4 regions of the Paenibacillus sp. KS1 genome follow, and region 3 is predicted to be linked to each of the others. Evidence: riboswitches for the same ligand, from Rfam matches in the RefSeq annotation. Region 3 holds a riboswitch; each other region holds the start of a gene.
The links. A riboswitch is a leader RNA that binds a small molecule or an ion and turns the genes downstream of it on or off. The one in region 3 is predicted to bind cobalamin.

Region 1 (5,185 bases), on a different contig from region 3:
TGGGGCGACTACACGTTTAGCAGCAAGGGCAAGGACTCAATTGTAGCCAAGTTTGATAACTTCGGCAATCTCGTTCGCATGGAACGAAAATAGAATAAATAATATAGAGAGCAGAATGGTTATGTTATATATAATTATGGGTTCTAAATAATAGAAGAGAGGGCGCCACAACTGGCGCCCCTTTTCCATTTAAGCTAATTATATCTGATGGCATTCGACATCCCTTATGAAAACAATCACTTATTGACTATAACGGGAAAGACTCTTGTTATATTTCAGAAGTTCTGGGACAATAATAATCAGATTATAAGAGGAAGTTCAGTGATTTATAGAAGAACTTATAAGCAAGTAAGACAGAATTTTAACGTGTTGAAAAGAGGGCACTAGATGAATAAGCAATCCATCTATGGATTAACATTGGATCAGTTGGCCGCTTGGTTAGAGGAGCGGGGGCATAAGAAGTCACGGGCATCCCAAGTGTGGGATTATCTATATCGTAAGCGGGTCAAGGATTTCGCTGATATGACAGAAGTAAATGAAGCCAGCGTAGCACTGCTGTCTGAACACTTCGTTATTCATACGCTTAGCGAGCATGTGAAGCAGCAATCGGCTGACGGCACAATCAAGTTCTTGTTCAAGCTGCAGGATGGCAACTTGATCGAGACAGTATTGATGAGACACAAATTCGGGCTGTCGGTATGTGTGACGACTCAGGTTGGCTGCAACATCGGCTGCAGCTTTTGTGCGAGCGGACTGCTGGCGAAGAGCCGCGACTTGTCGAGCGGTGAGATTGTGGAGCAAATCATGAAGGTTCAGCACCATTTGGATGCAGTGGGTGAGGGTGATTTAGTCAGCCATATCGTCGTGATGGGTATCGGAGAACCATTCGATAACTTCGAGAATATCGTTGACTTCTTGCGGGTTGTTACCGACCACAAAGGTCTGGCAATTGGAGCGAGACGAATTACGGTTTCGACAAGTGGATTGGCGAATAAGATTAAAGACTTCGCAGATATTAATCTGCGGGTGAACTTGGCCCTATCCTTGCATGCGCCGAATGATGAGCTTCGCACGCGCATTATGAAGATTAACCGCGCGATTCCGATTGCGAAGGTGATGGAGGCGATTCGGTACTTCATCAACACGACGAACCAACGGGTGACACTGGAATATATTTTGCTGAAGGACGTGAACGATCAGCAGGAGCACGCGCTTGAGTTGGTGCAGCTGATTCAAGAGTGGAAGATGCAGGACGAGGTCAATGTGAACTTGATTCCGTACAATCCAGTTGATGAGCACAGCCAGTATCAGCGCAGTGAGCAGGAGTCAATTCGCGGCTTCTATGATGTCATGAAGAAAAATGACATTAGCTGCAGTGTACGGTTGGAGCATGGCACAGATATTGATGCAGCATGCGGACAGCTTCGCAGTAAGCAGATTAAGAAGGAAAGCGGTGCTGGTGCCGATCAGGCAGCTATGAGCTAAAATCAATTTGTAGTTTACAAAAAGCGTACCTACCAATGGGTAGGGCGCTTTTTTTCGTGCTGTCTATGAGAAAGTTCTTTGTCCGTCATGCTAAATTTTGCTACAATAAAACCGCGTATTCTTATCGCAATTACATAGAAATAGTTTATATGGTGCTGTGCATGCGCAGCTTAATAGGGAAGTCGATGCGAGTTCGACGCGGTCCCGCCACTGTAACGCAGAGCTGATAATCAAGGCTTTTATCCACTGTTAACTGAGTTAACGGGAAGGTAGATTGTCGAGCGATGATGCGAAGCCAGGAGACCTGCCATATAAGTGCTCTATATTTCTCACGAGGATGGGAGGGGGATGTTTATTCGTGCTGCTAGTAGGAGATTACTAGTGTATTTGGCTGCACAGAAGTGGTTACCTAACATCTTTCTAACAAGGAAAGGTGTTTTTTTATTGCCTTTATATTGATTTATAAGGAGAGCGGACATTGAAGATTACGAACAGAATGTTGAAGAAGAGCTTGTCTGCATTACTAAGTATCGTATTGTTGTTATCACTTGTACAGCCACAAGTCATAGGAGCGGCTAGTGGGCAGGGCAATACTCAGTTAAATAACATGATTGAACATACGGTTCAATATTATAAGGACTATTATAATGATGCTTCTAATCAAGACGCTGTAAGTGATTCATGGTGGGAGCTTGTTGCTCTGTGGAGTGCGGGTCAAGATTTGCATGATGGGACTTGGAAGTTGCCCGCGTGGGAAAAGAAGGAGCCGAGACGATATCGTCCCCAATCCAATGGAACGGAACAGATACAATACATATTCGGCTTGCTTTCGATGGGGAGAGATCCTGAACATGCTTGGGAAACAAATCGAAACCTGTGGTCAGATTTAGCATCACAGCAAAATCAAACAACAGGATCCTTTGGTGCCGTAAATAAGCATATTTGGTCCATACTTGCACTCAATGCCGGATTGAAGCGGGGACAGGATGTCGGGGTATGGAAGGATGACGCATCTCGACAGAAGGCTCTGAAGTATTTACTCAGTGCCCAGTACGCAGACGGCGGATTCGGACTTGAGGCTACGGGAAGCACAGGTGACACCGATATAACTGGAATGGCCCTGCTGGCATTAGGCCAATATCAAGGAGATAGCGCTGTTGAGCAGGCGATTGAACGTGCAAAGAACTTACTGATGAAGCGTCAGTTGAACAGTGCAGGATTCGCTTCTGAAAGTGAGGGTATCGTCGGGGACGAGAATTCGAATAGCTTATCTACTTCCGTATCCGGCTTAATCGCTTCAGGTGAAGATGTATTTGGCTCTAGATGGACGAAGAATGGGAAAACGTTTTTGGATGCGTATTCTCAATTTCAGAAGGCTGACGGTTCATTTGCTTGGCTAGTTAAGGACACTGATGGTAATGGCATGGCAACACAGCAGGCGCTTACTGCCTTGTTGGATATTCAAAGCGGCGAATCCGTATGGTCGCGTATTGCTGATGCGAAGCCGCTACAGAATTATCGTTCAAGCATCTTGACTACCTCTCAAATTGATAATGGCGCGGTAGATCCGGAAGTTGAGATTACACTGTCTGGCGATTTATTTAGAGTCGAGTCTACTAAAGCTGACAGCTGGTCTATCGATGTAGGAACGACTGGACTAAAGCTGAAGGAAATCTCCAAGCTGAGTAATGAAAAAGTAAAAATATCATTCAGTGGTCGTGCAAAAGCAGGCACTGTTGCGATACAGTCCTTGGCAGGAACGACTGCAGGCATTGTAAGCAGTAACGTAGTCAGTATTCGCATAGAGGCACCTAAACCGGTTGGTTTAGTTACTTTATCCGTGGAGAGACGCACCTTAAACGAGCCAGATATTCTAGTGCCAACTGCCGTACCGATCTATGAAGGAGAGACAGCCTTTTCCATCCTTAAGAAAGTGCTGGAGGAACAGGGGATCGAATTAGAGTTCCAAGGGAAAGGTGCTTCTGTATATGTAGAAAGTATCGATGACCTTTGGGAAAAGGATCATGGGGATGGAAGCGGATGGGTATATACCGTAAATGGAGTCGCACCGAAGTCTAGCGCAGGAGCATACCCATTAAAGGATGGAGATATTCTCCGTTGGCAATATACAAAGAACTTAGGCAAGGATATTGAGGATCAAGACAAGCCTAATCAACCGAACGACAAGGTGATTCAAGTCGATGAGAAGGAACAGAGAGTTGAAATAGGCTCTCCACAAGATGAATTGTCATCCAACAAGACAATACTTGTGTTTCCGAAACAAGAATTGCCACATGTTACTTCGGTAACGAGTAGTACATATCTTGAAATTGAATCGAATACTGTTGTCATTTCTCCGGCTTGGGACAAAAAACTGGAACTTCCTCATAGTGGGGATGCAAATAATGAGGCGCTTCTTGCAAAAGTGAACGAAGTTCTATCTCATGTGAAGAAGGAGACAGAGAACATTGATCTGCGTGTCAAACTAGGCGGAGATCAAGATATTCAATTCAATCAGCATGTAACGCTAGTGTTAAAGGGTCAGGGAGATAATGAAGCAGGATATTTGGATGCCAGTGGGACTTTTACTGCTATACAAAAATACGATGATGCATCTGTTCGTAATGATGATGCCTACTCCTATGGAGAACAAGGCGAACTCGTAATCAAGACAAGGCATTTTTCTGAATTTGTCACTTATATAACGAAAGCCAAGGAAGGTAACGGAGGAACCGAAGTACCCGGCGGAGATAATGGAACGGGTACCGAAAAGCCAGAAGTACCTGGCGGGGATAATGGAACAGGTACCGAAAAACCAGAAGTACCTGGTGGAGATAAAGGTACAGGCACCGGAAATGGTGGCGGCGTTGTCGTGCCACCTTTTGTTGCAGATACGATAACCTTTTCAGTAGAAAAGCGTTCAATCGGAGCGGGGGACATTATTGCCCCAATGACGGTACCACTTCAAGATGGAGATACAGCTTTTACTGTGTTGGAGAGAGTAGCCGCAAAATCAGGAATATCGATAGATAGAGAAGGTAGAGGAAGTTCTATTTATGTTTGGGAAATTGACGGGCTGCGAGCTAAGGATCTAAGTGGCTGGATGTATTCTGTTAACGGCACTTTCCCAAAATACAGCGCAGGAATCTATCGCTTAAATAAGGGAGACGTACTTCGCTGGCAGTATACGACAAACTTAGGCAAAGACATCGGAGACAACTTCGAAGGAGACACAAAAGTACCCGTTAAGCCTAACCTGCCTGGAGGCATCGGTGTACCGGACGTAACAGATCAAGGTGGGAAAGAGCTTACACCGAAGCAAAAAGAGACATCGGCTAAGCTGCAAGCGCTCTTGAACAGTACTTCTGCGTGGGTACAGAACAATCGACAATTTACCGCTCAAGACAGCTTTGTTGATTGGGATGCCATCGCTCTTGCTCGATCAGGCAAGCAAGTACCATCTGCGTACTACACAGCATTAGAGAACTTTGTGAAAGAGAAACAAGGTGAATTCCGCTTGGTGACCGACTACGAACGTATAGCTCTCGTAGTTTCAGCAATCGGCAAGGATCCAAGCAATGTAGCCGGCTATAATCTGCTGGAGAAAATTTATAATAATGCTCGCATGACGAATCAAGGCATAAATGGTCTCGTATTTGGCTTGTTGGCCTTGGATGCGAATAAATCCACCATTCCTAAT
Region 2 (5,185 bases), on a different contig from region 3:
ATTCGTTTACTAGCCTTGAGCCCATCGAGGATGGGCATTTGAACATCCATGATGACGAGGTCAGGCAGATGCTTCTTACATAATTCGATGGCTTCAAATCCATCGGAAGCTTCGCCTACTACATTGTAGTCCGCCTCTTCGAGCATCTCACGAATATCCATTCTTGTAATAGGTTCGTCGTCGACTATTACAATTTTTCCATTCATGTGTCATGCACCTCATTGTCTGCCGTTATTTGCTTGTCTATTGGTATTGCGCCTCTTGTAATAATAGAATCAGCCGTTTACGCTTCCAAGTATTGCTGAAGCGCCTCCACTCCCACATTCTCTATCGTCGAGACTTCAAATATCTGTTCCACACCAGCCGCCTGCAGATGAGCTCTCGCTTGTGCGATTTGCTCCTGCGACTCGGCCAGTTCCACCTTCGTCACCACGCCGATGACCGGCTTGGCGAATACAGTTGCGAAGGCCGGTGGGAAGTAGCTATCTTCCTTCGTGCAATCTTGCACAAGCCCGATTACGTCAGCATCTACGCTGGTTACGAGCAGCATCTTGTATAAATATCGGTTCTCGATGCACTCGCCCGGCGTATCGATCGCTTGGTCGAAGCTTTCAATCGCTTGCGTCTTTTTATAGGCAATTTCTTGACCGTGCAGCCATTGGCACAGTGTCGTCTTGCCAGAACCGGTACTTCCGGCGAAAATAATTTTTCTCATCAGCTTCTTCACCTACGTTCTCGTTATGTTCGCAGCAGTTGAGAAGCCTAAAATATTTTGAAGTCCAAACAGCACTTCACTTATAGCAGATTCGACAGAGGATACATCGCCTGTAATGACGAGTGATCCGCTGAAGCGATCGACGAAGCCGATCTGTACGCCAGCCGCCTTCGTCGCGATATCCGCTGCAATAATGGAAGCCTCGCTTGGTGTTATCGTCATGACTCCGATTGAATCATGTGCGTCATTCCCTAATCCCAGCTTCTTATAGATATCAGGGTTCGGATTCGCGATAATATGAGCCAGCGTGACCTGTTTACCAGGCACGTACTCTTGGATAACGCGTTGTTTCTCAGTGTGTTGCTCCATACCATCATCTCACTCTCATGTCAGAAACACGTGAAATTGCTGTAAAAAAACATAAAAGCCCCTTAAAAGTTCACACAGGAATTTTAAGAAGCCTCTTTGCTTGGTTTTGTATGCAACACGCCGTTGTGTTACCTTTACTATATTTTAATACTGCAAACGTTGTCAATACACATTCAGACAAAATTCGACGCAAACCTACGATTGAAACATTTTGTTCAAAATTTCAGCCACATCTCCAGTTGTTGGTACACGAGGATTCGTCGCTGTGCAGCCGTCTTTCAACGCACCTTCAGCAATCGACTCTCTCATTTCGTCCAGCAGCGCCTTCTCAATTCCGCATTCCTTCAGCGTCTGCGACATCTGCAATTGCTTCTGCAGCTGCTTGATAGCTTGCACCAAGCTGCGTACACCGCTCTTCGGATTCGGTGCGGATAGACCCAAGCTTTTCGCGATTTCTGCATAGCGAACCGCTGAAGCTGTGCTCTCTTCCCTGCCATAGCCTGGCTTATAATTCGCATTGAATTCAATAACATGCGGGAGCAGCATCGCATTCATGCGGCCATGCGCAATTTTGAATTTGGCTCCAGCGACATGCGCAATGCCATGGTTAAGCCCCAGCGAAGTAATATTAAATGCCATGCCCGCAATACAGGAGGCATTATGCATCTTCTCACGTGCTTCTAAATCTCCACCATCCTTATATGCACGTGGCAAGTAAGCAAACACCAGCTTAATTGCCTTCTCGGCAAGCGCATCGGATATATCATTCGCTTTTGTAGACACATAAGCTTCAATCGCATGCGTCAATACATCCATTCCAGTATCTGCCGTAATGAAGTCCGGCACACTCTTAACCAGCTCCGGATCCAATATCGCCTCTTGCGGCAGCATATCATCGGATACGAGTGGGTATTTAATGTTCTTCTGTTTGTCGCTGATTACCGAAAATGATGTCACCTCGGAGCCCGTCCCGCTTGTCGTCGGGATTGCCACGAATGGAATCTCCTGCTGGTTCAGAAGCTTCTGCGCAAACAGCTTCATCGCCTTAGCCGCATCAATGGCAGACCCGCCGCCAATTGCAATGATTAAATCTGTGTTGAACGCACCCAATGCCTCAACACCTTCGGTTACGATTTCAACAGGAGGATCAGGTACGATATTGCTGAAAATATATTGCTCATTGCTCTCATGCAGCCGATCGAATACCATGTTGATCATCCCTGACTTGACCATGAATGGATCGGTAACGATGAAAATCCGCTTATTACGCCATTCCATCAGACGATCCAGCGCGCCATGCCCCATATAGAGATCGGCTTTGATCGAAAGTTTATCCACGTAAAGCACCTCCAACGAGTAGTTGCAACAAAAAAAGAGGCCTCTCAAAGGGATGGATCCCTTCAAAAAGCCTCTTTGCTTGTTATGTCGTGTGCACGCCATTGTGCAACTTATCATTCAATTATCATCTATACTGTACATCGTAACGCAAACAGGCGTCAACCTCAATATAATCGAGTTCATCATTACGACAAATCTGTATAAGAAAAAAGGTGGGACATGCACATCATTGTGCATTTGGTTCTTCTTCGTTGAAAAACGTCCCGCTTGCCCAGCTTGTACATCTTTGTATTTTCGGCGGCGACCACCAGGCTGACTCGACTGCGTTGTCGACAGCCTCCAAGAAAATATAAAAAAGCCTAGCGAGGCGCAATCGTCACTAGACTTGTAAACCAGTCACTTTCGCCTCGAAATGACTGGCCTGGCAAAGTTACTAGACAAAAGACCTGACTTAAGACCGAGCATTCGGCCTATCACAGTGGCGGGACCGCGTTGGATTTGCACCAAACTTCCATCGTCTATAACTTCTTCTATTGTGCATGACGTGAATGGGTCATCCATTCGACAATTATTATAGCACAAACAATCTGTAACGCAATATGAAAAAAAGATAAAAGTTGAGGATCGAAATAGTTAAGAGTGATTTGCCCGTCAATATGTCCCGGCAGATGTGAAGCTGCCCTGCCCTTTGAGATAGCAATCGAAAAACTGTACTAGAATATGATTCATCGTTTCAAGACAGTAATAGGGATCAATCTCCGCCACCCTGCCGCCCTGCAGCATATTGGATATTAGCGGGGAAATGAGAGACAGGTCGGTAAGACTCATATGCTCCGCTCCTTGGAAATGGACGGTATGCACGACTTTACCGTTTTTATCAATAACCTTGTTAGCTGCATAAGGGGATTTGCTGTTGTGCTGTAGGAGCTGTACCCACACACCGTCAGAATAGATATTAAGAAGTGGAGTCGTATAGGGCTGGTTGCTTGCCGCAAAATCATCGGTCTCCTTGTTGTATATGAGCTCGCCAAACATTGGGGCATCGATATTGACAACGGCGCCAACATCATCACGCTCCCTGCCAAGCCTCATGCTTGCCGCTCCACCCATAGAGTGTCCGAACAGACCTATTTTCTGGGTATTCATCAGCTGATACACCTTGTCACTGCTCGTTTTTGCTTTTCCTAAAATCGTATCGATTACAAAATTCATGTCATCCGTACGCAGCTTCATCCATTTTTGAATAAGCCCATAGGTTTGCTCTACCGTATATCTGCCCATGTTGCTGTCAATGACTTCCTGCATAAAATTCCAATCGGTGAATGTTTTGTTTCCGTCATTGGATTCCGTATAATAAGAATGATACGGATGATCGATAGCGCATACTACGTACCCGTGGCTCGCAAGCTCCATATAGGCTGAGATATTGCTTCCTTTGCTGCCGAATGCACCATGAGAGAATACCAACAATGGATAGGTACCGTTTGCATGTTCAGGATACCAAAACTCAACATTGACGTGCCGATTTTCTCCTGTGTCTGTAAATTGTTCGATACGATTTTTATCAACATAGGTATATGATGCGGTTGCGACTTGATACTTCCCCGTAATTGGGGGCAAATGATACTGCGGAAATACGAGAGCAGGAGTTACAGCAATGACGACGAGCATAAACATACCAACTGCATTCCTGATAACGCGGCCGCTTTTATATTCTTTGTGTTCCTCTTTGCTGCGTATGAGCGTCCATACTCCAAGTAGCGCCCAGACAAGCAGCAGCAGTCCAAGTCCCATCCAACGGAAGCTCCACTCAATGACCGAAGCCAATGTGAAAATTAGGAATGCTGCAGAAGCGCCAATCCTTATCAAAGCTTTGATCTTTTTCTGATATGACTTTGTACAAATGCGGAATACTGCAAATGATATCTCACAAACTGCTGCAATAATCAATATGATGTTTCCTATCATCCAAATCCAAGCCTCCTCTGCTTCATTCGTGCAGCATCAGCATACATAACGATTGGTGCAGAGTAAATATGAACGACACTATGCTGTATGAATAACAAAGTAAGCTGTAAAAAAGACGAGGTAAGCTGCTGCCTCCCCGTCTTATTGTTCTTCATCATTTTTTAGTTTTTGTAGCTTCTCATTGATTTCCATTGCGACCTTCCTGTCACTGCTCCATTCAAGCCAACGGACAAGCAGGGAGATAATTGCGATTTCAAATGCGAGTATCATTGTGTTAACTACTCCCGTTACCCAGCCCATCCAATTCGTGAAAATAAGCAACACTATTTCCAAGATCACAAAATGGATCAATATTCGCAACCGCATTCCCTTTTCGCTTATATCATCAGCAGAATAATAGAACATAGGACTTGGCAAGACACCCACCAAAGCGCATATCATGATTGCGTATATATGATGGAAACCGAGAGAAAATATCGAAGCATCCGAGCCGTCTACCCAAATATTTAGATGATTCAGCAGGGTGATGAATATGACAATGCCTGCAAATACAAGCAAGTAATTTCTTACAAAGCTTTTTACAATCTCTGAAACATTCATGTTCGTCCCTCCCTATAGACCAAGCATCGATTTCAGAATCGGCACATATTGACGCGACACCATAACCGTCTCTCCATTATCCATTCTCGCCTCGAACCTGCCGCTGATAGACGGCCTGATGTACGATATTTTCGCGATATTGAGAATACTAGATTTCGATGCGCGGAAGAACTTCTTCCCCTCGACTACCTGTTC
Region 3 (5,185 bases):
CTGCTGCCACTCCCGAACAATATCCATAAATTGCACCTGATAATGAATGTCCAAATACGTCGTCGGCTCATCCAGCAGGACTACAGAAGGGGATTGCACCATTAATTTGGCCAATGCCGTTCGTTGGCGCTGCCCGCCGCTAATCCGATCAAGCGGATAGTCAGCCAGCTCCGTCAGTTGCAGCTTCTCCATAATCCGGTCTACAATCTCTCCACTATCCTCGGATTCTGATCCAAGCCATGATTGAAATGGGAAACGTCCCATCTCAACCACTTCGCGCACCGTAAATCCAAGTGGCGGAAGCGCTTCCTGCTGCAGCACTGCCATCATCTGAGATAGTGCTCTACGCTTATAGGTACCCAGCATTTGACCAGCAAGCTGTATAGAGCCAGAAGTAGGTCGATCCACTCCTGACAACAAAGACAGAAGCGTGGACTTGCCACTACCGTTCGGACCAATGATGCCAACCCACTCCCCAGACTCCACAGCGAAATCCACATCTTGCAGCACATGCTTCTCACCGTAATGCTTGCTCAGTCCTTGAACCTCAATGATGTTGCCCTTCTCCATTTGAATAGCATGATTGCTGCTCTCTGCATGATCTAGATTTGCTTTCGGAAGATGTTCTATTCGCTGTGTCATGACCATTTCCCCCGTTTCGCTCGCTTATTGCGCATAAGCAAGTAGGCGAAGAATGGCGCACCTAGAAACGCGGTTACAACCCCAAGTGGGATTTCTGTCGGTGCGAATGCCGTACGGGCAATCGTATCTGCCCACATCACATATATCGCTCCCCCAATTGCTGAGAGCGGTATCAAATATCGATAATCAGGGCCTACAATTAAGCGCAGCAGATGCGGAACGACTAATCCGACAAAGCCGATGACGCCGGAGACAGATACGGCAGCTGCCGTAATCATCGTTGCCGTCAGCAGCACTACCCATTTCGTCCGCTCTACATGAAGTCCGAGATGCGAGGCCTGCCGCTCACCTAATGCAAGCAAATTAAGCGGTCTTGCATATGCAATAAGAATAACAATGCCAATTGCCAAATAAGGAGCGAGCACCACTGTATAAGACCAGCCTCGCATCGCCAAACTGCCCATCACCCAAAACAAAATCTCATTGATCGTCTGATTTGTCATGGCTACAAGAAAGGAGACGATGGAGCCGAGAAAGGCTTGCATCACGACTCCAGATAAGATCAGTGTCTCGATTGGAATCTTCCCCTGCTCACTGGCCAGCTTAATGACGAACATTAGGGTCGCTACCCCTGTAGCGAATGCAACGACAGGAATCGTCCATTCGCCGAACAGCGAATACTGCAAACCGAAGTAAATAAGGAATGCGGCTCCAACAGAAGCCCCTGAAGATACCCCTAATGTATACGGATCTGCCAACGGGTTGCGCAGCACTCCTTGAAATGCAGTACCTGCGACCCCAAGCGCCGCCCCTACGAGCATTGCCAATAGAACTCGTGGGAAGCGTACCTTCATCATAATTTGCGCGGAAGCGTCATCCCATGTGACCGGTATGAACTGATCCAGCCCTGGAATATGATGAAGAAGAATTTGAGCAATTTCCCCCATTGGCATTTGTACAGAGCCTACAGCAAGACATCCTACAACGGACAAAAGGAGAAGCGCAATACCCGCTCCTCCATACCAACCCATTTTATTCATCGATTTCTCCACGATGATTATTTCACCAAGTCCGGATGAACCGCCTTCGCAACTGCCTTCAATCCGTCAGCTACACGAGGTCCCGGACGGCTGATCAGGTTCTGATCCACACCGATTACTTGATTGTTCTTAATTGCATTGATGTTATTCCAACCGCTGCGTCCACGAATAATTTCTTCCAAGGATTTGTTCGTCTCGGAGTCCACTACACCTTGCGTGAACATGATTACATCCGGATTGGATTTAATAATGTTCTCTTCGTTAATTTGAATCCAGCCGGCTGAATCAGCCGCAACGTTCGTGCCGCCTGCCATTTCAATCAGCTCGTTCATGAACTCGCCGCTGCCTACTGTCCAGCCTGGGGAGAATTCAATATACACCTTTTTCTTCTCCGCACTTTGAACGGCCGACTTCACATCTTCACGCACTTGCTTCATGTTGTCAACAATCGTCTTCGCTTTAGCTTGCTGATCCGTAATTTGACCATACAATTCGATGTTCTTAATCACATCGTCGTACGTTTTTGGTTCTACCTTGAATATTTTAATGCCCAGCTCACGGAACTTCTTCACAACTGGCTCCTTCATCGAGATGCCTGTGAACACGATGTCCGGCTTAGCTTTAATAATTGCCTCTTCATTCGGCTTCGTAATGCCGCCCATTTTCTCTTTGGACTTCGCTGCTTCCGGATAATCATCAAAATCAGACACCCCAACGATTTGTGCATCCAATCCAAGTGCGAACAAGGACTCTGTCTCAGCTGGAGACACGGACACAATACGTTCTGGCGCTTTGTCGAATGTGAATTCTTCACCCGTTGCATCCTTAACAGTCAGCGGATACGTCGTTTTTAGATCATCCTGCTTCGGTTGTTCTGTAGCCCCATTGCCATTGGACTCTTGCTGTGCAGTATTATTCTCAGCAGGCTTAGCCGCATCTTGATTGCCGCAAGCCGCCAGTCCTACTGTAAGCATAAGCGCCAATAGCGCCGCTACCGATTTGTTCAGCCATTTGTTCAGCCATTTGTTCATGTCAGAATCTCTCCCTCGCGTCATTCTTCCTAGTCTCTAACCATGTACTACCCGTGCAGGTGTAAAGCGGTTCCATCCTTCGCCATGCGAACGATAATGCACTGCAAGCTGCACTTGCCGTAAGAATGTATGTACATCCCCATTCGGTATCAGTTGTCAATGAGCACTTGCATATACCTGAGCTGTAAATCCTACTGTGACTGAATTTGTGATATACATTCGTGCTGTGCAATTGCATTGAACTGCAGTTTACCTTGTACAAACGAAGTGCTTGATGGGATGTGAAATCATTTCCAAATACAGCAAAAACCCCCGATCCTTCGATCCGGGGGAACACAAAGTCATCTATCGCAATATTCAACAGACACCTAGAAGCAGGAAGCAAGCAGCTGCGCTGCCATGTTGCCTGATGCATTACGCCAATGACGTGATCCTCTCCGCGAAGGATACAGCTCGTCCATCTTCAGGCAGGTTTCCTGACTTAGGAGAATACGTTGCAGCTCGCCTTCCCATCCATAGCGGTTCATACAGCACACACTAACGAATTCGACAGTGGCATCATGAGCGCAACACTCCATTCACAGTGGCGGGACCGCGCCGGGTTCACACCGGCTTCCCTATTAACCTCGAATATGCATCGACCATACAATACATCGGTATCTCTTACCGAGCAACGCGTATGGATCCGTACCGCATACATACCCAAGGACCTGAAGTATCACGATTATTCAATATGGAATACATTTCGTCATCCAAGTGCTAAACTCGATAATTGATTATAGGGGAAAAGCCTCTGCGTTGCAATAGATTACATCATTGCGTGCATCTAATGAACCTGCTTTGACACACAAACGTCATCATCTGCTTGGAAGCCGTTCTGCTCGCAAGAACTTCCATTTGCGGGCACATCGCTTCGCCGTAATCATAACACCGCCACCGATTGGCGCAGCGGCTTCCCAGAATGACTTCCGCGGGAAAGCCAGCGTATATAAGCGACGAACGACGCCCCCGTGTGTGACGATGACAACATCCGGCCGCGGACTAGGCCCGCTTCCATATGACTGTCTCTGCATCCGGCTTGTCTTGCTGCGCAGCACACGTCCACGTGGCAGCGGCGAAGAATGGTACGGCCGACGACGGATAGCGCCCTCTTGCCGTTCCATATGATTTCCGCTGCTGATGAAGGAATCACGCGCATTGCGCAGCACTTCCCACCATACATGCGCCGTTCGCGTACAGAAGGACTGCCACGGTTCCCCGCGCGGCGGCTGGATGGCTGATGAATCGTCAAGCCATCTTCGATACTGTGGATCTTCCTTCAAGTCATTGTAGGTTAACCCTTCCCACATACCGAAGTCATATTCTCGCAGCCTTGTGTCCTCCACAGCTTGGATGCTGTCACGCGGACGCAAATAGGCGAGCGTGTCGCGACAGCGGCGCATATCGCTCGTGTATAGCAGCGGTGATGGATGCGCCAATGTTCGGCGAAGAGCTCGGAGCTCTTCTGGTGAATCCGGCAATAGCGGTACATCCGAATAGCTAATATATCGCCGCTCCGTATTCTCTTGCGTCAAGCCATGACGAACAAGTGCGAAGCGCACAATTTTGCCGCTTGCTTGACTCTTTTTTCGTAACATATGTCTTGTCATTAATAATCGTTTCCTGTTGTTTTTCGATGCTCCTGAACGACGCCGGTTCCGATGAATAGCGGGAGCATTCCATTTAGTTGTCCGTGTCATCCCATTTGTACTCCTTCATCCGCCATTCATCTACAGAAGCCATCCTCCGCGCACATATAGGAGCAGGCCTGCCAGAATAACAAAGACTGTCGAGCTGCTTACGAGCAGCCTGCATACCGCAGGCACATGCTCTGCTTGCAGAGGCTGCTTCATATCCCCCATATAAGCGCGGAACGAACGTATTCCTTTATACACATTATAACCGCCAAGCCTGATGCCAAGCGCACCTGCTGCTGCTGCCTCTGCCCACCCGCTATTCGGGCTTGGATGCTTGCTTGCATCTCGAAGCGCCATTGACCAAGCCCTGCGTGCATCATACCGATGAATCCAAGCGCTCAGCGTGATGAGCACAGCAGTGATCCGTGCTGGTATCCAGTTGGCGATATCATCGAGGCGGGCAGATGCCCAGCCCAAATTCTGATATTTCTCATTTTTATAGCCGACCATAGAATCGAGCGTATTCACCGCACGATATGCCATAGCCAGCGGAGCGCCTCCGATAAGTGCGAAGAATAGCGGCGAAATGACCGCATCAACAATGTTCTCCGCTACCGTCTCGACGGTAGCTCGCACGACTTCCGGTTCATCCAATTGCTCTGTATCGCGGCCGACAATCATGCCGACTTCTCGCCTTGCACCCTCTAAGTCCTGCTCCTTCAGCCTCCGATACACAGCCATCCCTGCATCCTTCAGTCCCTTTACCGCAATTGTCGTTCCAATGAGCAATGCCTCG
Region 4 (5,185 bases), on a different contig from region 3:
CAGTCAATTTAGCAACGGAGACGGCGAAGGTCACCTTTATTGGATTGAAGCAAGAAGATATATTGAATAAGATCTCTCAGCTAGGTTATACGGGGCGGCTGAAGAAGGAAGAAGGCGAGAGTGAACAGGAATCGCCAACACAGCGGAATATACGTCGATTGCGTAATACGTTCCTCGTCTCTGCCCTATTGTCCATTCCACTACTGTGGTCCATGGTGGGTCATTTTTCGTTCACCTTATGGATTTGGGTGCCGGAATGGTTCATGCACCCTTGGGTGCAAATGGTACTGGCAGCGCCGGTTCAATTTATTATAGGGGCACGCTTCTACGTTGGGGCATTTAAGGCACTCCGCAGTGGGAGCGCCAATATGGATGTGCTTGTCGCGCTCGGTACGACCTCAGCCTATGTGTACAGTGTGTACTTGGCGTGGCAATGGCAGATTGGCGAGCTTCATCATCCTGAGATGTATTTTGAGACGAGTGCTGTTCTCATTACGCTCATTCTTCTGGGTAAATGGCTGGAGGCTTCAGCTAAAGGGCGGTCTTCTCAAGCGATCCAAGCTTTGATGGGGCTGCGTGCCAAAACGGCAACCGTTGTGCGCGACGGTGAACAAGTGGAAGTGCCTGTGGAAGATGTGGCAAGTGGGGATCTCGTACTTGTTCGCCCAGGTGAGAAAGTACCGGTAGACGGCATTGTAGTTAGCGGGACATCGACCGTGGATGAATCCATGCTTACCGGTGAAAGCGTCCCTGTTGAGAAGCAAGCTGGCGATAATGTATATGGGGCTACCGTGAATGCGCAGGGGGCATTTACGATGAGAGCGACTCAGGTCGGCTCCGAGACGGCCCTCTCGCAAATTATTAAAATCGTTGAGGAGGCGCAGGGCTCCAAGGCTCCGATTCAGCGGATCGCTGATAAAATATCAGGCATCTTCGTGCCGATAGTCGTTGGGATTGCGGTGCTTGTATTCTTAATTTGGTATTTCGCTGTTGAACCAGGCAACTTCGGTGTAGCCTTGTCTCGAACCATTGCCGTACTCGTAATTGCTTGCCCGTGTGCGCTCGGCTTGGCAACGCCAACGTCGATTATGGCGGGAACCGGACGTGCTGCAGAATATGGTGTACTATTCCGTGGCGGCGAGCATCTGGAAGGCGCCTATCGGGTGCAGACGGTTGTGCTCGACAAGACAGGAACCGTAACAGAAGGGGCTCCTTCGCTTACAGATGTTGTATTGCATGATGGGAATGAAGTCGAGAAGACAGAACTCTTGACCTTACTGGCATCTGCTGAGAAGCAATCCGAGCATCCATTGGCACAGGCGATTGTGAAGGGATTGTCGGAGCAAGGGATCAGTACGGTCGAACCGGATTCATTTCGAGCTGAACCTGGATATGGAATAGCGGCTGAGGTGAATGGGCATCAGATCATTGTCGGCACACGCAGATGGATGGAGAAGAACGGGGTAGCAAGCGCAGGTGCGGAGGAAGCATTGCAAGACATGGAGCAGGCAGGCAAGACGGCAATGCTTATCGCGGTTGATGGCAGCTGGAAAGGCATAGTTGCCGTTGCCGATCAAGTGAAGGCTTCTTCGAAGAAGGCCATCGAGCGGCTGCATCAAATGGGGATACGCGTTGTTATGATGACAGGAGACAACACCCGTACGGCCAGAGCAATCGCGTCACAAGTAGGGATTGATGATGTATTTGCAGAGGTGCTGCCTGAACAGAAGGCACAGCATGTGCGCGAGCTGCAGCAGAGAGGCAGTGTCGTCGCCATGGTAGGCGATGGAATTAATGATGCGCCAGCTCTGGCAGCAGCGGACATTGGGTTCGCGATCGGTACAGGTACGGATGTAGCAATGGAGACGGCAGGCGTAACCTTAATGCGTGGCGACTTGAACGGCATTGCGGATGCGATGGAGATGAGCCGCCGTACCATGCGCAACATTAAGCAGAACTTGTTCTGGGCACTTGTATACAATACGATTGGTATCCCGATTGCAGCAATCGGATTGCTTGCCCCATGGCTTGCAGGAGCGGCTATGGCCTTCAGCTCGGTATCCGTTGTACTGAATGCACTGCGGCTTCAACGCATCAAGCTGTAGCCTGACAGAATTTCACGGTAGAGATCGTGATGTTCCTAAACAGAAGGAAGCATATAATCATATCGCTGAACGTATTATGCGGTAATGATGATGCGGATCATTGACGAACTGTCAACTTTGGTGTTAACAAAAGTGGCGGCCACATGGTATGATCAAATCGGATGAAAGGTATGATTAAGGAGGTCTGAACATGCAATTACGCGTTACAGCGAAGGCAGTCGAGCGTTTTTTGGCTGATTGGGGATTCACAGCAGGAGACTCAGTACGCATATTCGTCCGCTACAGCGGATTCAGTGCTTCAGGACCTTATTCATTCGGCATCATGAAAGACAGTCCGCAATATCCAGCAGTGACGGAAGTTGTGAACGGCATTACGTTCTTTATGGAGCAAAATGATGTATGGTTCTTGGATAATCGTGAATTGACGCTAGATGAGAAAGGCGAAGATATTGTCTTTCTGCATGAAGGAATGGTCATCTAGCGCATCAACCCGTAATCATCAATAGGCGAGCCGAGAGGCTCGCCTATTGTGCATGGATAGACGCCTAGTGAATCGGAGTTTAATGAAGATAAGGTCACAGCTCCGGTATTTGTTTATTTTGGTTAGAGATGAGAAAAAATCCTTGTCATTCGTTCTGGTTAGATATATAATCGTTCTCAATTGGGGGAAGCGTGACTGCGACTTTCAATGCAATTGAATATGAGGAAACAGGTGCTTTGGGTAACGTCGAAGCTTAATAGGGAAGCCGGTTGGAAATCCGGCGCGGTCCCGCCACTGTGACAGTTGAGGTATTGCGAGAGAGCCACTGGTCGTAATCGATCGGGAAGGCTGCAAAGGCCAATGAAGCTGAAGCCAGGAGACCTGCCTGTTTTGACAACACTGTTCGTACCTACGGGAGATAGGGAAGTGTTCGTAAGCATGGATATCGGTTTTCGATTCCTCTTAGCATGAGGGTAGTATGCTAATGAGACGGAAGGATCGATTTATTCCACTATGACTTCATGGACGTTTACGAGACATTTCTGTTGTTGGACAGGAATGTCTTTTTTGCATATTGGGATGCAATGAAAATTTCTGAAGTCTGAGTGATAAAGTCACATATGGTGGGGTAGAGCGTTCAACTGCAATCTTAATTCCGTGTTAAGCGATAGAAATTGTACAACTATATCCCGTACGGCAAATTGACTCATGGAGAGGGGCAGTATGATGACCGTTCATTCAATCAAGACAAGCACAGCAGGTTACCCTCGGATCGGATACGACCGGGAATGGAAGAAGGTATTGGAGCAATATTGGGCTGGGAACAGTTCTGTTCAGCAGCTGGAAGAAGAATTGGCGCGCATCAATGATGTTCGGCTGAAGACGATGCAGGACGCTGGCATTGACCTGATTCCAGTAAATGATTACTCCTGGTATGATCATGTGCTTGATATGACAGCCACATTCGGATTGATACCGTCACGGTTTGCATATGACGGTGGAGAAGTGAACGCAGATTTGCTGTTCGCCTTGGCTCGCGGTACACAGGATGCGGTAGCTTGCGAGATGACGAAGTGGTTTAATACGAACTATCACTACATTGTGCCGGAATGGGAAGGCAAGGCGCCGCAATTGACGGTCAATCGCCCGTTGCAAGCCTATCGCCAAGCGAAGCAGATTCATGGCATTGAAGGTAAGCCAGTCATCATCGGGCCATATACTTATGTCCGCTTTATTAAAGGGATTAAACCGGAAGAGCGCCTGAACGTTCTTCGCCAATTCGTAGGGGTATACGGACAGTTGCTTAGCGAGTTGGAGGGTGAAGGTGTGCAGGCTGTGCAATTGGATGAACCTGCATTCGTGCTGGAAATGCCAAGCGAGCATTGGGCTGCTGTGAAGGAAGTCTATGCCGAATTGCGCAAGGCAGCACCAAGCTTATCATTATGGGTTCAGACCTACTTCGATGCGGTGTCCGACTACGAAGCGTTCGTGTCGCTTCCGGTGGATACGCTCGGATTAGACTTTGTTCATGATAGAGGGAGAAATGAAGCAGCGCTTCGTCAATTCGGATTCCCTGCGCAGAAGCAGCTTGCTGTCGGCATTATTGATGGCCGCAATATTTGGCGTACGGACTTAGCGGCTGCTGCAGTATGGCTGGAGTCTGTGGAAGGGATTGTACCGAAGGAACGCTGGATTATTCAGCCATCATGCAGCCTGCTTCATGTACCACTCACGGCGGCGCGGGAAACTGAGCTGTCAGCACCAGTGCGCGAGGCATTGGCGTTCGCGGATGAGAAGCTGGAGGAGACTGCCCTACTTGCTCGTCACTTCGCAAGCCCGAGTGAAGAGACGCGTGCAGCATTAGCAGAGAGCGGTGCTCGTGTTCAAGCATGGCGGACAGAACCATTAAGACAGCGTCCACAAGTCGTTCAGGCGTTGGAAGAACTGCTTCGTGCAGAAAAGGAAAAAGGAATTGAACGTCTTCCATTCGAGGAACGCAAGGAGCTTCAACGCAAGCGCTGGCCATCGCTGCCGCTCCTGCCGACCACAACGATTGGCAGTATGCCGCAAACTGCGGATATCCGGCGCGCACGCCTTCGCTTCCGCAAGGGAGAATGGGATGCGAAGACGTATGAAACCTATTTGGAAGAAGAAATGACACGCTGGATTTGCATTCAGGAAGAGATCGGCATTGACGTGCTGGTACATGGTGAATTCGAACGCACGGACATGGTCGAATACTTTGGCGAGAAGCTGGACGGGTTCGCGTTCACGAAGTTCGGCTGGGTACAATCCTATGGCTCGCGCTGTGTAAAACCACCGGTTCTGTACGGAGATGTGGCGTTCACAGAGCCGATGACGGTGAAGGAAACGGCATTTGCGCAGTCCTTGACGTCTCAGCCGGTTAAGGGGATGCTTACGGGCCCGGTTACGATCTTGAACTGGTCGTTCGTACGTGACGACATTCCTCGTGAGCAGGCGGCATTCCAGCTGGCGTACGCGCTTCGTCAAGAGATTGCAGCACTGGAGACTGCAGGTATTGGCATGATCCAGGTCGATGAGCCTGCGGTGAAGGAAGGTATGCCGCTTAAGGCGGAGG

Region 1: linked by a shared signal. The riboswitch ahead of BBG47_RS06335 (S-layer homology domain-containing protein) and the one ahead of BBG47_RS15080 (ABC transporter substrate-binding protein) in region 3 are both predicted to bind cobalamin.
Region 2: linked by a shared signal. The riboswitch ahead of BBG47_RS22030 (1-propanol dehydrogenase PduQ) and the one ahead of BBG47_RS15080 (ABC transporter substrate-binding protein) in region 3 are both predicted to bind cobalamin.
Region 4: linked by a shared signal. The riboswitch ahead of metE (5-methyltetrahydropteroyltriglutamate--homocysteine S-methyltransferase) and the one ahead of BBG47_RS15080 (ABC transporter substrate-binding protein) in region 3 are both predicted to bind cobalamin.

What each region holds. Positions count from the first base shown of each region.
Region 1 covers NZ_MAIS01000012.1:67,321-72,505, forward strand. The annotation lists gene BBG47_RS06325 (hypothetical protein) at 1-93, shown strand, start outside; gene rlmN (dual-specificity RNA methyltransferase RlmN) at 388-1,485, shown strand; cobalamin riboswitch at 1,619-1,811, shown strand; gene BBG47_RS06335 (S-layer homology domain-containing protein) at 1,964-5,185, shown strand, end outside.
Region 2 covers NZ_MAIS01000082.1:20,471-25,655, reverse strand. The annotation lists gene BBG47_RS22045 (ANTAR domain-containing response regulator) at 1-206, opposite strand, end outside; gene BBG47_RS22040 (EutP/PduV family microcompartment system protein) at 284-715, opposite strand; gene BBG47_RS22035 (BMC domain-containing protein) at 728-1,084, opposite strand; gene BBG47_RS22030 (1-propanol dehydrogenase PduQ) at 1,280-2,422, opposite strand; adenosylcobalamin (AdoCbl) riboswitch at 2,810-2,961, opposite strand; gene BBG47_RS22025 (alpha/beta hydrolase family protein) at 3,074-4,390, opposite strand; gene BBG47_RS22020 (DUF3021 family protein) at 4,532-4,990, opposite strand; gene BBG47_RS22015 (LytTR family DNA-binding domain-containing protein) at 5,003-5,185, opposite strand, start outside.
Region 3 covers NZ_MAIS01000041.1:13,758-18,942, reverse strand. The annotation lists gene BBG47_RS15090 (ABC transporter ATP-binding protein) at 1-642, opposite strand, end outside; gene BBG47_RS15085 (FecCD family ABC transporter permease) at 639-1,682, opposite strand; gene BBG47_RS15080 (ABC transporter substrate-binding protein) at 1,700-2,701, opposite strand; cobalamin riboswitch at 3,163-3,374, opposite strand; gene BBG47_RS15075 (histidine phosphatase family protein) at 3,571-4,452, opposite strand; gene cbiB (adenosylcobinamide-phosphate synthase CbiB) at 4,483-5,185, opposite strand, start outside.
Region 4 covers NZ_MAIS01000038.1:13,429-18,613, forward strand. The annotation lists gene BBG47_RS14400 (heavy metal translocating P-type ATPase) at 1-2,105, shown strand, start outside; gene BBG47_RS14405 (HesB/YadR/YfhF family protein) at 2,296-2,586, shown strand; cobalamin riboswitch at 2,799-2,989, shown strand; gene metE (5-methyltetrahydropteroyltriglutamate--homocysteine S-methyltransferase) at 3,313-5,185, shown strand, end outside.